2 regions of the Streptomyces sp. NPDC031064 genome follow, and region 1 is predicted to be linked to the other one. Evidence: predicted binding sites of a transcription regulator. Region 1 holds the regulator's gene; the other holds the start of a gene.

What was found. The regulator HspR, encoded in region 1, represses chaperone genes until heat shock. The targets are predictions, from matches to a motif close to TTGAGNNNNNNNNNCTCAA.
Region 2: lon (endopeptidase La) is a predicted target of HspR. The motif match lies at 2,756-2,774, and genes of this name have one in related genera.

What each region holds. Positions count from the first base shown of each region.
Region 1 covers NZ_JBVIGF010000004.1:509,532-515,722, forward strand. Annotated here, with positions in the region: gene dnaK (molecular chaperone DnaK) at 1-1,731, shown strand, start outside; gene grpE (nucleotide exchange factor GrpE) at 1,728-2,411, shown strand; gene dnaJ (molecular chaperone DnaJ) at 2,484-3,659, shown strand; gene ACZ46W_RS17720 (heat shock protein transcriptional repressor HspR) at 3,661-4,107, shown strand; gene ACZ46W_RS17725 (DUF4232 domain-containing protein) at 4,209-4,841, shown strand; gene ACZ46W_RS17730 (hypothetical protein) at 4,838-5,308, opposite strand; gene ACZ46W_RS17735 (helix-turn-helix transcriptional regulator) at 5,311-6,191, opposite strand, start outside.
Region 2 covers NZ_JBVIGF010000002.1:380,600-386,790, reverse strand. Annotated here, with positions in the region: gene ACZ46W_RS08520 (trypsin-like serine peptidase) at 1-134, shown strand, start outside; gene lon (endopeptidase La) at 313-2,733, opposite strand; gene ACZ46W_RS08510 (hypothetical protein) at 2,899-3,468, opposite strand; gene ACZ46W_RS08505 (rhomboid-like protein) at 3,637-4,413, opposite strand; gene ACZ46W_RS08500 (spermidine synthase family protein) at 4,554-5,249, shown strand; gene ACZ46W_RS08495 (response regulator transcription factor) at 5,332-6,069, shown strand; gene ACZ46W_RS08490 (HAMP domain-containing sensor histidine kinase) at 6,066-6,191, shown strand, end outside.

The DNA of each region.
Region 1 (6,191 bases):
TTTGCCAAGAACGGCGAGGTGCTCGTCGGCGAGGTGGCCAAGCGTCAGGCGGTCACGAACGTCGACCGGACCATCCGGTCCGTCAAGCGTCACATGGGCACCGACTGGAAGATCGAGCTCGACGGGAAGAACTTCAACCCGCAGCAGATCAGCGCGTTCATCCTGCAGAAGCTGAAGCGCGACGCCGAGGCGTACCTGGGCGAGAAGGTCACCGACGCGGTGATCACCGTCCCCGCGTACTTCAACGACTCCGAGCGCCAGGCCACCAAGGAGGCCGGTGAGATCGCGGGCCTCAACGTCCTGCGCATCGTCAACGAGCCGACGGCCGCCGCCCTGGCGTACGGCCTGGACAAGGACGACCAGACCATCCTGGTCTTCGACCTCGGTGGCGGCACCTTCGACGTCTCGCTGCTGGAGATCGGCGACGGCGTCGTCGAGGTGAAGGCCACCAACGGTGACAACCACCTCGGTGGTGACGACTGGGACCAGCGCGTCGTCGACTACCTGGTCAAGCAGTTCCACTCCGGGCACGGCGTCGACCTGTCCAAGGACAAGATGGCCCTCCAGCGCCTCCGCGAGGCCGCCGAGAAGGCCAAGATCGAGCTGTCCTCGTCCACCGAGACCTCGATCAACCTGCCCTACATCACGGCGTCCGCCGAGGGCCCGCTGCACCTGGACGAGAAGCTCACCCGCGCCCAGTTCCAGCAGCTCACCGCGGACCTGCTGGAGCGCTGCAAGACGCCGTTCCACAACGTGATCAAGGACGCGGGCATCCAGCTCTCCGAGATCGACCACGTCGTTCTCGTCGGTGGCTCCACCCGTATGCCGGCCGTCGCCGAGCTCGTCAAGGAGCTGACCGGCGGCAAGGAGGCCAACAAGGGTGTGAACCCGGACGAGGTCGTCGCCATCGGCGCCTCGCTCCAGGCCGGTGTCCTCAAGGGCGAGGTCAAGGACGTCCTGCTCCTCGACGTCACCCCGCTGTCCCTCGGCATCGAGACCAAGGGCGGCATCATGACCAAGCTGATCGAGCGCAACACCACGATCCCGACCAAGCGCTCGGAGATCTTCACGACGGCGGAGGACAACCAGCCGTCGGTGCAGATCCAGGTCTACCAGGGCGAGCGCGAGATCGCGGCGTACAACAAGAAGCTCGGCATGTTCGAGCTGACCGGCCTTCCGCCGGCCCCGCGCGGCGTCCCGCAGATCGAGGTCTCCTTCGACATCGACGCCAACGGCATCATGCACGTGACCGCCAAGGACCTGGGCACGGGCAAGGAGCAGAAGATGACCGTCACCGGCGGCTCCTCGCTGCCGAAGGACGAGGTCGACCGGATGCGTGAGGAGGCCGAGCGGTACGCGGAGGAGGACCACAAGCGCCGCGAGGCCGCCGAGACCCGCAACCAGGGCGAGCAGCTCGTCTACCAGACGGAGAAGTTCCTCAAGGACAACGAGGACAAGGTTCCGGGCGACGTCAAGACCGAGGTCGAGACGGCGGTGAACGAGCTCAAGGAGAAGCTGAAGGGCGAGGACACCGCCGAGATCCGCACCGCCACGGAGAAGGTCGCGGCCGTCTCGCAGAAGCTCGGCCAGGCCATGTACGCGGACGCCCAGGCCGCGGGCGGGGCCGCCGGTGCCGGTGAGGCCCCGGGTGCCGCCCAGGGCGCCGCAGCCGACGACGATGTCGTCGACGCCGAGATCGTCGACGACGAGAAGCCGAAGGGGGCCGCATGACGGAGGAGACCCCGGGCTTCGAGGAGAAGCCCGACGTCCCCTCCGGCGCCGCGCCTGACGACGCCGCCGACGCCGCCGGTGCCACTCCCTCCGCGAACGCCGCGGAGGAGGGCCCGGCGGCCCCGGCAGGGGACGCCACCGCACAGATCGCCGGCCTGACGGCCCAGCTCGACCAGGCCCGCACCGCGCTCGGCGAGCGCACCGCGGACCTGCAGCGGCTCCAGGCCGAGTACCAGAACTACCGCCGCCGGGTCGAGCGCGACCGGGTCACGGTCAAGGAGATCGCCGTGGCGAACCTCCTGACCGAGCTCCTGCCGGTGCTCGACGACATCGGCCGCGCCCGTGAGCACGGCGAGCTGGTGGGCGGCTTCAAGTCGGTGGCCGAATCGCTGGAGACGGTCGCCGCGAAGATGGGCCTTCAGCAGTTCGGCAAGGAGGGCGAGCCCTTCGACCCGACGATCCACGAGGCGCTGATGCACTCGTACGCGCCGGACGTCACCGAGACGACCTGCGTCGCGATCCTTCAGCCGGGGTATCGCATCGGCGAGCGGACCATCAGGCCCGCCCGCGTCGCGGTGGCCGAGCCCCAGCCCGGGGCGGCCCCGGCCGCCCAGGCGGCGCCCAAGGAAGAACAGCAGGAGTCGGCCGACGAGGAGAGCGGTGGCCCCGAGGAGGGCTGACGCGTTGACCGGCGGCGCGTCGACCGGTGACGCGCCGGCCGGTGACCGGAAGGATCGGAAGGAGGGACGTCGATGAGCACGAAGGACTTCGTGGAGAAGGACTACTACAAGGTTCTCGGCGTCCCCAAGGACGCCACCGAGGCCGAGATCAAGAAGGCGTACCGGAAGCTCGCCCGCGAGTTCCACCCGGACGCCAACAAGGGTGACGCGAGCGCGGAGGCGCGCTTCAAGGAGATCTCCGAGGCGAACGACGTCCTCGGCGACCCCAAGAAGCGCAAGGAGTACGACGACGCCCGCGCCCTGTTCGGCAACGGTGGCTTCCGGCCCGGCCCTGGCGGCGGGCCCGGCGGCACGTTCAACTTCGACCTGGGCGACCTCTTCGGCGGCGCCCAGGGCGGACCCGGGGCCGGCGGCTTCGGCGGCGGTCTCGGCGACGTGTTCGGCGGCCTGTTCAACCGGGGCGGCGCGGGCACCCGCACGCAGCCGCGCCGGGGCCAGGACATCGAGTCCGAGGTGACGCTCAGCTTCACCGAGGCGGTCGACGGGGCCACGGTCCCGTTGCGCATGTCCAGCCAGCAGCCCTGCAAGGCCTGTTCGGGCACCGGCGACAGGAACGGCACGCCCCGCGTGTGCCCGACCTGTGTCGGCACCGGACAGGTCTCGCGCGGCGGCAGCGGCTCCTTCTCGCTGACCGACCCGTGCGTGGACTGCAAGGGCCGCGGGCTCATCGCCCAGGACCCGTGCGAGGTCTGCCACGGCAGCGGCCGCGCCAAGTCGTCCCGCACCATGCAGGTCCGCATCCCCGCGGGCGTCTCCGACGGGCAGCGCATCCGGCTGCGCGGCAAGGGCGCGCCCGGCGAGCGGGGCGGACCGGCCGGTGACCTGTACGTGGTCGTCCACGTCGACGCCCACCCGGTCTTCGGCCGCAAGGGCGACAACCTGACCGTCACGGTGCCCGTCACCTTCGACGAGGCGGCGCTCGGCGGCGAGATCAGGGTGCCGACCCTCGGCGGGCCCGCGGTCACGCTCAAGATCCCGGCCGGCACGCCCAACGGCCGCACCATGCGCGCCCGCGGCAAGGGCGCCGTCCGCAAGGACGGCACGCGCGGGGACCTGCTCGTCACCGTCGAGGTGGCCGTGCCGGTGGACCTGAGCGACAAGGCGCGCGAGGCGCTCGAAACGTACCGGGAGGCCACGGCGGGTGAGGACCCGCGGGCCGAGCTGTTCCAGGCCGCGAAGGGGGCTTGAGATGGACGGACGCCGTCGCAATCCGTACGAGCTGACCGACGAGACACCGGTGTACGTCATCTCGGTGGCGGCCCAGTTGAGCGGGCTGCACCCGCAGACGCTGCGCCAGTACGACCGGCTGGGCCTGGTCTCGCCGGACCGTACGGCCGGGCGGGGCCGGCGCTACTCGGCCCGCGACATCGAGCTGCTGCGGCAGGTGCAGCAGTTGTCGCAGGACGAGGGCATCAACCTGGCGGGCATCAAGCGGATCATCGAGCTGGAGAACCAGGTCGCCGCCCTCCAGGCCCGGGTCGCCGAGCTCACGGCGGCGGTCGAGGGCGCGGCGGCGGCGATGCGGCAGCGCGAGGCCCAGGTGCACGCCTCGTACCGGCGCGACCTGGTGCCCTACCAGGACGTGCAGCAGGCCGGCGCGCTGGTGGTGTGGCGTCCGCCCAAGCGCGGTGAGTGACACGGCGTTCACCTGCCGGGCAGGCCCCTTCCGTTCCGGCGGAGGGGGCCTTCCGCGTCGTACGGGCTTTCCGCCTCGTGCGCGCGTGCGATGATCCGGGCGTGCGTACGAGATACGGGGTGGGCGCCGCTCTGGTGGCCCTGGCCGCCCTCGCGGTGGGGTGTGACGAGGAGACGGGCGACGCTCCGCTGCCGGAGCGGATCACGGCGAGCCCGGCCGCGCCGTCGGCGCCGTCCCTGCCGGGGCCACCGCCCCGGCCGCAGGCGCCGCCCCCGGTCGCCGAGGGGGCCGGGGACTGCCCCGCCTCCGGCGTACGCGTGGTGACGGGGATGACCGACGCCGCGATGGGGCTGCGGGCGATGGGCGTGATGCTGGTCAACTGCGGCACGAAGCCGTTCGAGGTGAGCGGTTACCCCGTGCTCGACGTCCTCGACGAGCGGCGCGAGCGACTGGACGTCGCCGTCCGGCGCGGGTCGTCCGTCGACACCACCGCGAAGCCCTCGGCGTTCGTCCTGGCGCCCGGCGAGCGGGCCGAGGCGTCGGTGGTGTGGCGCAACACGGTGACCCGCACCGACGTCGTGGCGACCGACGGCGCGTACGTCCGTGTGACGCCCGCCCCCGGCGTGGCGGCCCAGACGGTCGCCCCGGCCGACGGCGGCCCGCTGGACCTCGGCAACACCGGCGCCGTCGAGGTGACGCCCTGGGCGCCGTACGACCGGCCGCCGGGGGGCTAGGGGATCAGCTCGGCCACCGCGTCCAGGGCCGTCTCCCACATCGGCTGGGCGCCCGTCCCGAAGGCCGCCGCGAGGGCGGTGCCGACGGCGACGTCCTGGGCCAGGACCTCGGCGTCCTCGCGCCAGTCGGCGGTGACGCGGCCGTCGCCGGAGGACTCCAGCTCGCCGAGCCGGCGGCCGTCGCGCAGCAGCCGGCTCTCCCCGTACGAGCACGGCACGAGCCGGTAGCGGGTGTCACCGACGCGGGCGTCGACGCGGTAGGAGCGCCGGGACAGCCTGCCCCTGGCGGGGGCGATCCCGGCCCGGTGGCCGTCGACGGTGAGCGTCAGCAGGGCGGGGTCGCGGGTGCCGATGGGGATGTGCGGGTGGCCTTCCGTGCCGGGGTCGCGGACGAGGCGTACGCGGGGCAGGCCGGGGCCCGCGACGTCGAGCGTGCCGGCGCCGGTGTCGAGGTGGACGTCGGGCATGGTCAGTGATCCTGCTCCAGGATGCCGGACTTGGCGATCAGGTACCCCAGTTGGGCCCGGCTCCCGCTGCCGAGGACGGAGGCGAGCTTGGCGATGTGGGCGCGGCAGGTCCGTACGTTCATGCCGAGGCGGCGGGCGATCGCCTCGTCGACGTGGCCCTCGACGAGGAGCTTGGCGATGGAGCGCTGGACGCCGCTGATGCCGTCCGACTTCAGGTCGTAGGGGATCTCCTCGTTGATGGGGACGGCGAGCTGCCAGAACTGGTCGAAGACCCCGGCGAGGTAGGCCACCAGCCCGGGGTGGCGCAGTTCCAGGGCGACTTGGCGGTCGCTGCGCGCCGGTACGAAGGCGACTTCGCGGTCGACGATGATCAGCCGGTCGATGATCTGTTCCAGGGTGCGCACCTGCACCTCCGGACCCACGTGCTCCAGGTACGTGAGCGTCAACTCGGTGTGCCGGGCGGTGTGCTGGTAGAGCGTCCGCATCCGGATGCCCCGGCCGAGCAGGGGCCGTACCCGGCGCAGGGCCTCGCTCAGCCCGTGGGCGGGTCGTCCGCCGCCCGGCTGGACGGTCAGCAGCTCCTTCTCGCAGCCGGCGACCACGCGGTCCAGCGTGGCGTTGATGCGGCTCAGGCCCTCCAGCACGGTGATGGCGTGCGTGGTGGGCGCGTTCTGGGCGCTGATGGCCATGAATGGCTCGAACGCGTCGGACAGTTCGACGGTGAGACGTCTACGCTCCAGGATCTCGCGCTCGATGGGCTGGAGCAGTTGCGCCAGCGCGGAGGAGGGCGGCACGGGACGGAGCCACTGGGCGTCGTCCGGGTCGGGGTGCAGCAGCGCCAGGTCGAGCAGACAGGGCACCTCATCCGCCTCTGACCGGGGTA
Region 2 (6,191 bases), on a different contig from region 1:
GCCCCTGGCTCGCGGACGGCCGCCTGATCGGCGTCCTCAGCGGCGGCGACACGGACACGGAGTCGACGGCGGTCCTCTTCGACGCGGCGACGCGCACGCTGTACGACCGCGCGGTGAAGGCCTCGGGCGCGTAACGCCTCCCGGCGCGCGGGGCGCCCACGGGGACGCGGGCGGAGGCGGGCGGAGGCGGGCGCGGGTGGCGGCGGACGCGGGCCCGGGCGGCGGGCGGCGGGCGGAGGCGGGCGGCCCGCGGGCGCGCCGGCGCCCCGCCGCGCGAGCGGGACGCGGCGGGGCTCCGGGCAGCGCGGCGGCTCAGGCCGCCAGGGGTTCGGTGGACGCGGCCGTCGTCGCCGGGGAGAGGGCGAGCTCCAGGACCTGGCGGACGTCCGTGACCGGGTGGACCTCCAGCTTGTCGAGGATCTCGGCCGGGACGTCGTCCAGGTCCGCCTCGTTCCGCTTGGGGATGATCACGGTCGTGATGCCCGCCCGGTGCGCGGCCAGCAGCTTCTGCTTCACGCCCCCGATGGGCAGCACCCGCCCGGTCAGCGACACCTCGCCGGTCATCGCCACGTCCGTACGGACCAGCCGCCCGGACAGCAGCGACGCCAGCGCGGTCGTCATCGTGATGCCCGCGCTCGGGCCGTCCTTGGGCACCGCGCCCGCCGGGAAGTGGATGTGCACGCCCCGCTCCTTCAGGCCGGTGACGGGCAGCTCCAGTTCGGCGCCGTGGGAGCGCAGGAAGCTCAGGGCGATCTGCGCGGACTCCTTCATCACGTCACCGAGCTGGCCGGTCAGCGTCAGCCCGGCGGCGCCGGTCTCCGGGTCGGCCAGCGACGCCTCGACGAACAGGACGTCACCGCCCGCGCCGGTGACCGCGAGTCCGGTGGCGACACCGGGCACGGCGGTGCGGCGCTCGGCCGGGTCCTGGGCGGACTCGGGCACGTGGTGCGGGCGCCCGATGAGCCCGCGCAGGTCGCCCTCGCCGATGGTGACGGGCAGTTCCCGCTCGCCCAGTTCGTGCTGGGCGGCGACCTTGCGCAACAGCCGGGCGATCGACCGCTCCAGGTTCCGTACGCCCGCCTCACGGGTGTACTCGCCCGCGAGCTTGCGCAGCGCCGACTCGTCCAGCGTCACCTCGCCGCTCTCCAGGCCGGCCCGCTCCAACTGGCGCGGCAGGAGGTGGTCGCGGGCGATGACGACCTTCTCGTCCTCGGTGTAGCCGTCGAGGCGGACGATCTCCATCCGGTCGGCCAGCGCCTCGGGAATGGCCTCCAGGACGTTGGCGGTGGCGAGGAAGACCACGTCGGACAGGTCGAGTTCGACCTCCAGGTAGTGATCGCGGAAGGTGTGGTTCTGCGCCGGGTCGAGGACCTCCAGCAGCGCGGCCGCCGGGTCGCCCCGGAAGTCGGAGCCGACCTTGTCGATCTCGTCGAGCAGGACCACCGGGTTCATCGACCCGGCCTCCTTGATGGCCCGCACGATCCGGCCCGGCAGGGCGCCCACGTACGTACGCCGGTGGCCCCGGATCTCCGCCTCGTCGCGCACGCCGCCGAGGGCGACCCGCACGAACTTCCGCCCCATCGCGTGCGCGACCGACTCGCCCAGTGACGTCTTGCCGACGCCCGGCGGGCCGACCAGCGCGAGCACGGCGCCGCCGCGCCGCCCGCCCACGACACCCAGGCCGCGGTCGGCGCGCCGCTTGCGCACGGCCAGGTACTCGGTGATGCGCTCCTTGACGTCCTCCAGGCCGGCGTGCTCGGCGTCCAGGACCTCCTTGGCGCCCTTGATGTCGTAACTGTCCTCGGTGCGCTCGTTCCACGGCATCTCCAGGACCGTGTCGAGCCAGGTGCGGATCCAGGCGGTCTCGGGGTTCTGGTCGCTGGACCGCTCCAGCTTGTCGACCTCCTTGAGGGCGGCTTCGCGCACCTTCTCGGGGAGGTCGGCGGCCTCGACGCGGGCCCGGTAGTCGTCGGACTCCTCGCCCTCCTTCTCGCCGTTGAGCTCGCGCAGCTCCTTGCGGACGGCTTCGAGCTGACGGCGCAGCAGGAACTCCCGCTGCTGCTTGTCGACGCCTTCCTGGACGTCCTTGGCGATGGACTCGGCCACGTCCTGCTCGGCGAGGTGGTCGCGCAGTTGCTCGGTGGCGAGCTTCAGGCGGGCGACGGGGTCCTCGGTCTCCAGCAGCTCGACCTTCTGGGCCACGGTCAGGAAGGGCGAGTAGCCGGAGTTGTCGGCGAGGGCGGAGACGCCGTCGATCTGCTGGACGCGGTCCACGACCTGCCAGGCGCCGCGCTTCTTGAGCCAGCTCGTGGCCAGCGCCTTGTACTCCTTGACAAGGTCGGTGACCTGCCCGGGCAGCGGATCGGGCACCGATTCCTCGACGGTGGTGCCCTCGACCCACAGGGCGGCGCCCGGGCCGGTCGTACCGGCGCCGATCTTCACACGGCCACGGCCGCGGATGAGCGCGCCGGGGTCGCCGTCGGAGAGCCGCCCCACCTGCTCGACGGTGCCGAGGACGCCGATGCCCGCGTACGTCCCGTCGATGCGCGGCACCAGCAGCACCTTGGGCTTGCCCCCCTGCGTCCCGGACGACCGGGCCGCCGCCTGCGCGGCCTCCACCGCGGCGCGCACCTCGGTGTCGGACAGGTCCAGCGGCACCACCATCCCGGGCAGCACGACCTCGTCGTCGAGGGGCAGCACGGGCAGGGTGAGCGGTGTGGACGTCGAAGCCATGATCTCCCCTTCGGCAGTCAAGTTGAGCTGTACACACTCAATGCTTATGACAGCCGAAGTGTTCCCCACGCTTGTTCGCTCTGAGCGATCAGTAGGCGCCCTGCCCCTGAAACGCCTCCGGCCCGCCGCCCCGGGTGGGGTGGCGGGCCGGAAGGGGGAACGGGCTCAGTCCTGGTCGTTCACGAACTCGCAGTTGGCCGCGGATTCGTCGCCCGAGGCGTCCATGAAGACCGTGTCCGACCCGCCGCCACAGGACGTGACGACGTCGCCGCCGCCACCGTCCCTGATGTTGATCGTGTCGCTGCCGGAGTTGGTCAACACGGTGTCGCTGCCGGAACCGGCGTCGACCGTGGTGTTCCGCGCGACCTGGACGGTCACGGAGTCGTCACCGTCACGGAGGGTGGCGCTGAGCCGGCTCACGCCCGAGAGCGTGCCGCATCTGGCGACCGTGGCGGTCCGCTGCTGGCACCCGGGACCGGCGGTGATGCCGTTGAGATCCTCGACATGCAGGAAGGTTCCGGTACTGGTCGCCACGGCGAAGAAGCGGACCTGGTTCTGCACGTCCGCCGCGTCCCCGCCGTCACGCGCGCTCAGCGCGACCGTGCCGAACGCGCGGGTCACCGTGGAGGCGGCCGGCTGCGCGGACGCCGGTGAGGCGACCGCCAGGGGAAGCGCCAGGCCCGCGACCACGGCCGGGATGGCCAGCCGCTTCAGGGTGCTGCTCGTGATCTTCATGCTCTGTTCTCTCTCCTTCTGACGAAGAGGGCGCCGCGACCGGCCACCCGGCGTCAGTGAAGCAGCGCGTGACCACATATGCACCATTTGTCACACTTTGGCGAGGCAAGCGGGTGGAGGGGCCGCTGACCGGGATCGTCCGGAGCCGACCGTACGGGCCGTGCGCGCTCAGGAGCGCCGCCGGCCCGTGCGGCGCAGCAGCGGCCAGCAGCCGACGCCGATCGCCAGCGCCAGCGGGTGGCCCCAGTTGGTGAGCGGGTCCTCGAAGGCCACCAAGTCCTGGAGCAGCATCACCGACACCCACGCCAGCACGACCCCGCGCGCCACCGGGTTCAGCAGCCCGGCCAGGGCGCCGACGGACGCCATCAGCCCGAAACTGATGCCGTAGTCGAGCCGGTGCAGGGACGTGTCCGGCAGGTGCCCGGCCAGCACGGACAGCGCGACCGGGATCTCCGTCGCGAGCGTCGCCACGACATGCCCCACCAGGAACACGGCGGCCGCCCGCCACGCACCGATCCGGCGCTCCAGCGCCGTCAGCACGAACACGAACCCGATCGCGTACGGCGAGAACAGCCCGCCCGCCACCCACAGCGCGCTGGCGACCAGCACCAGCAGCGGCGTACGCGAGAGGTGGGCGACGTCGGTGCTGGAGGCGTGCAGCAGTCGCGCGACGGTCCCCGGGTCGCCGTACTCGGCGAAGAGCGAGGTGGCGACCAGAACGAGGGTGTAGCCGAAGGTGAACGGCGTACCGCTCGGCGAGGGCAGCAGCCGCGCGCACCGCCGCCACCGGGCCGCCGGCCGACGAGCCGGGGCGGACACCGTGGGCGTCACCGGCACCACCGGTGTCACCGGCGCCACCGGAGTCGTGCTCGCCGTGCGCTGTTGCGGGATGCCCTTCAGCAGCTCGACGCCGTCACTCGTCCCGCGCGTCCGCAGCCGGTGCACCCGAGGCCGCCCTTCCCTGTCGACAAACCCCCTGCACAACACCCCCGGATCAACCCTGCTCCCAGCCAACGCGATCATGTGCGATCACGTCCATGACATAGGTCACAGCGGTCGGCCCGCACCTCGCTACGCTGAGGATCATGGCTGTGACGACACCCGTGACCGCGCCCGCTACAACGCCCGTGACGCTCGACCGCCGCGAGGGACCGTACGGCGAGGTGGTGCTGCGCCGGCGCGGCGAGGACTTCGAGATCATCGCCAACGGCACCTTCCTGATGGACACCTCCGACGGCCGGTCCGAGCGGCTGCTGATCGACGCCGCCCTCTCGGCGCTCGGAGCGCGCCCGCACCCCGCCGTGCTCGTGGGCGGGCTCGGGGTCGGGTTCTCGCTCGCGCACGCGGCCGCCGAGCCCGCCTGGGGGCGCATCGCGGTCGTCGAGCGGGAGCAGGCGATCATCGACTGGCACCGCGAGGGGCCGCTGGCCCGGATCTCCGGCGAGGCGCTCGCCGACCCGCGCACGGTGCTGGTCCACGGCGACCTGGTCGAGTACGTCCGCAGCTCCCCCGACACCTTCGACGCGCTCTGCCTGGACATCGACAACGGCCCCGACTGGACCGTCACGGAGGACAACGACAGCCTCTACTCACCGGCCGGTCTGGCGGCCTGCGCGGCCCGGCTGAACCCCGGCGGAGTCCTCGCCGTCTGGTCCGCCCAGCCGTCCGCCGATTTCGAAGAGTCATTGCGGAATGCCGGGTTCAGCGGGGTAAGAACCGAAGAGGTCCCGGTTGCCCGGGGCGTACCGGACGTGGTCCACCTCGCCGTTCGCCCTGCGTAGCCGGGACCCGGTCGGTGCCTTTACGCTGCTGACCGAACACACGGATCTACACGCTCGCGCAGGACGCGACAGGGGCGGGGCGATGGAGCAGACACACACCAGCCACACCGGTACGGCGGTCGCGCCGGGTACACAGCGCCGAGTGCTGGTCGTCGAGGACGACACCACCATCGTCGAGGCCATCTCCGCCCGGTTGCGGGCCGAGGGCTTCCTGGTGCAGACGGCCACCGACGGCCCGGCGGCCGTGGACGCCGCCGAGGCGTGGCAGCCCGACCTGATGGTGCTCGACGTCATGCTCCCGGGCTTCGACGGCCTGGAGGTGTGCCGCCGGGTCCAGGCCCAGCGGCCGGTGCCGGTGCTGATGCTGACGGCCCGCGACGACGAGACCGACATGCTGGTCGGCCTCGGGGTCGGCGCCGACGACTACATGACCAAGCCGTTCTCGATGCGGGAGCTCGCGGCCCGGGTGCACGTGCTGCTGCGCCGGGTGGAGCGGGCGGCGCTGGCCGCCGTCACGCCCCGCAGCGGGATCCTGCGCCTCGGCGAGCTGGAGATCGACCACGCCCAGCGGCGCGTACGCGTCAAGGGCGACGACGTCCACCTCACCCCGACGGAGTTCGACCTGCTGGTCTGCCTGGCGAACACGCCCCGCGCGGTCCTCTCCCGCGAGCAGCTCCTCGCCGAGGTGTGGGACTGGGCGGACGCGTCGGGCACCCGGACCGTGGACAGCCACATCAAGGCGCTGCGCCGCAAGATCGGTGCCGAGCGGATCCGTACGGTGCACGGCGTCGGCTACGCACTGGAGACGCCCGCGCCATGAGGTCGCTCCGGTCCCGGCTGCGCTCGGTCTCGATCTCGATCAAGACCAAACTGGGCACCCTCGTCGTCGTCTCGGTCTTCATCACGACCGGCCTGCTGATGGTGGCCCTGCGCACGGAGACC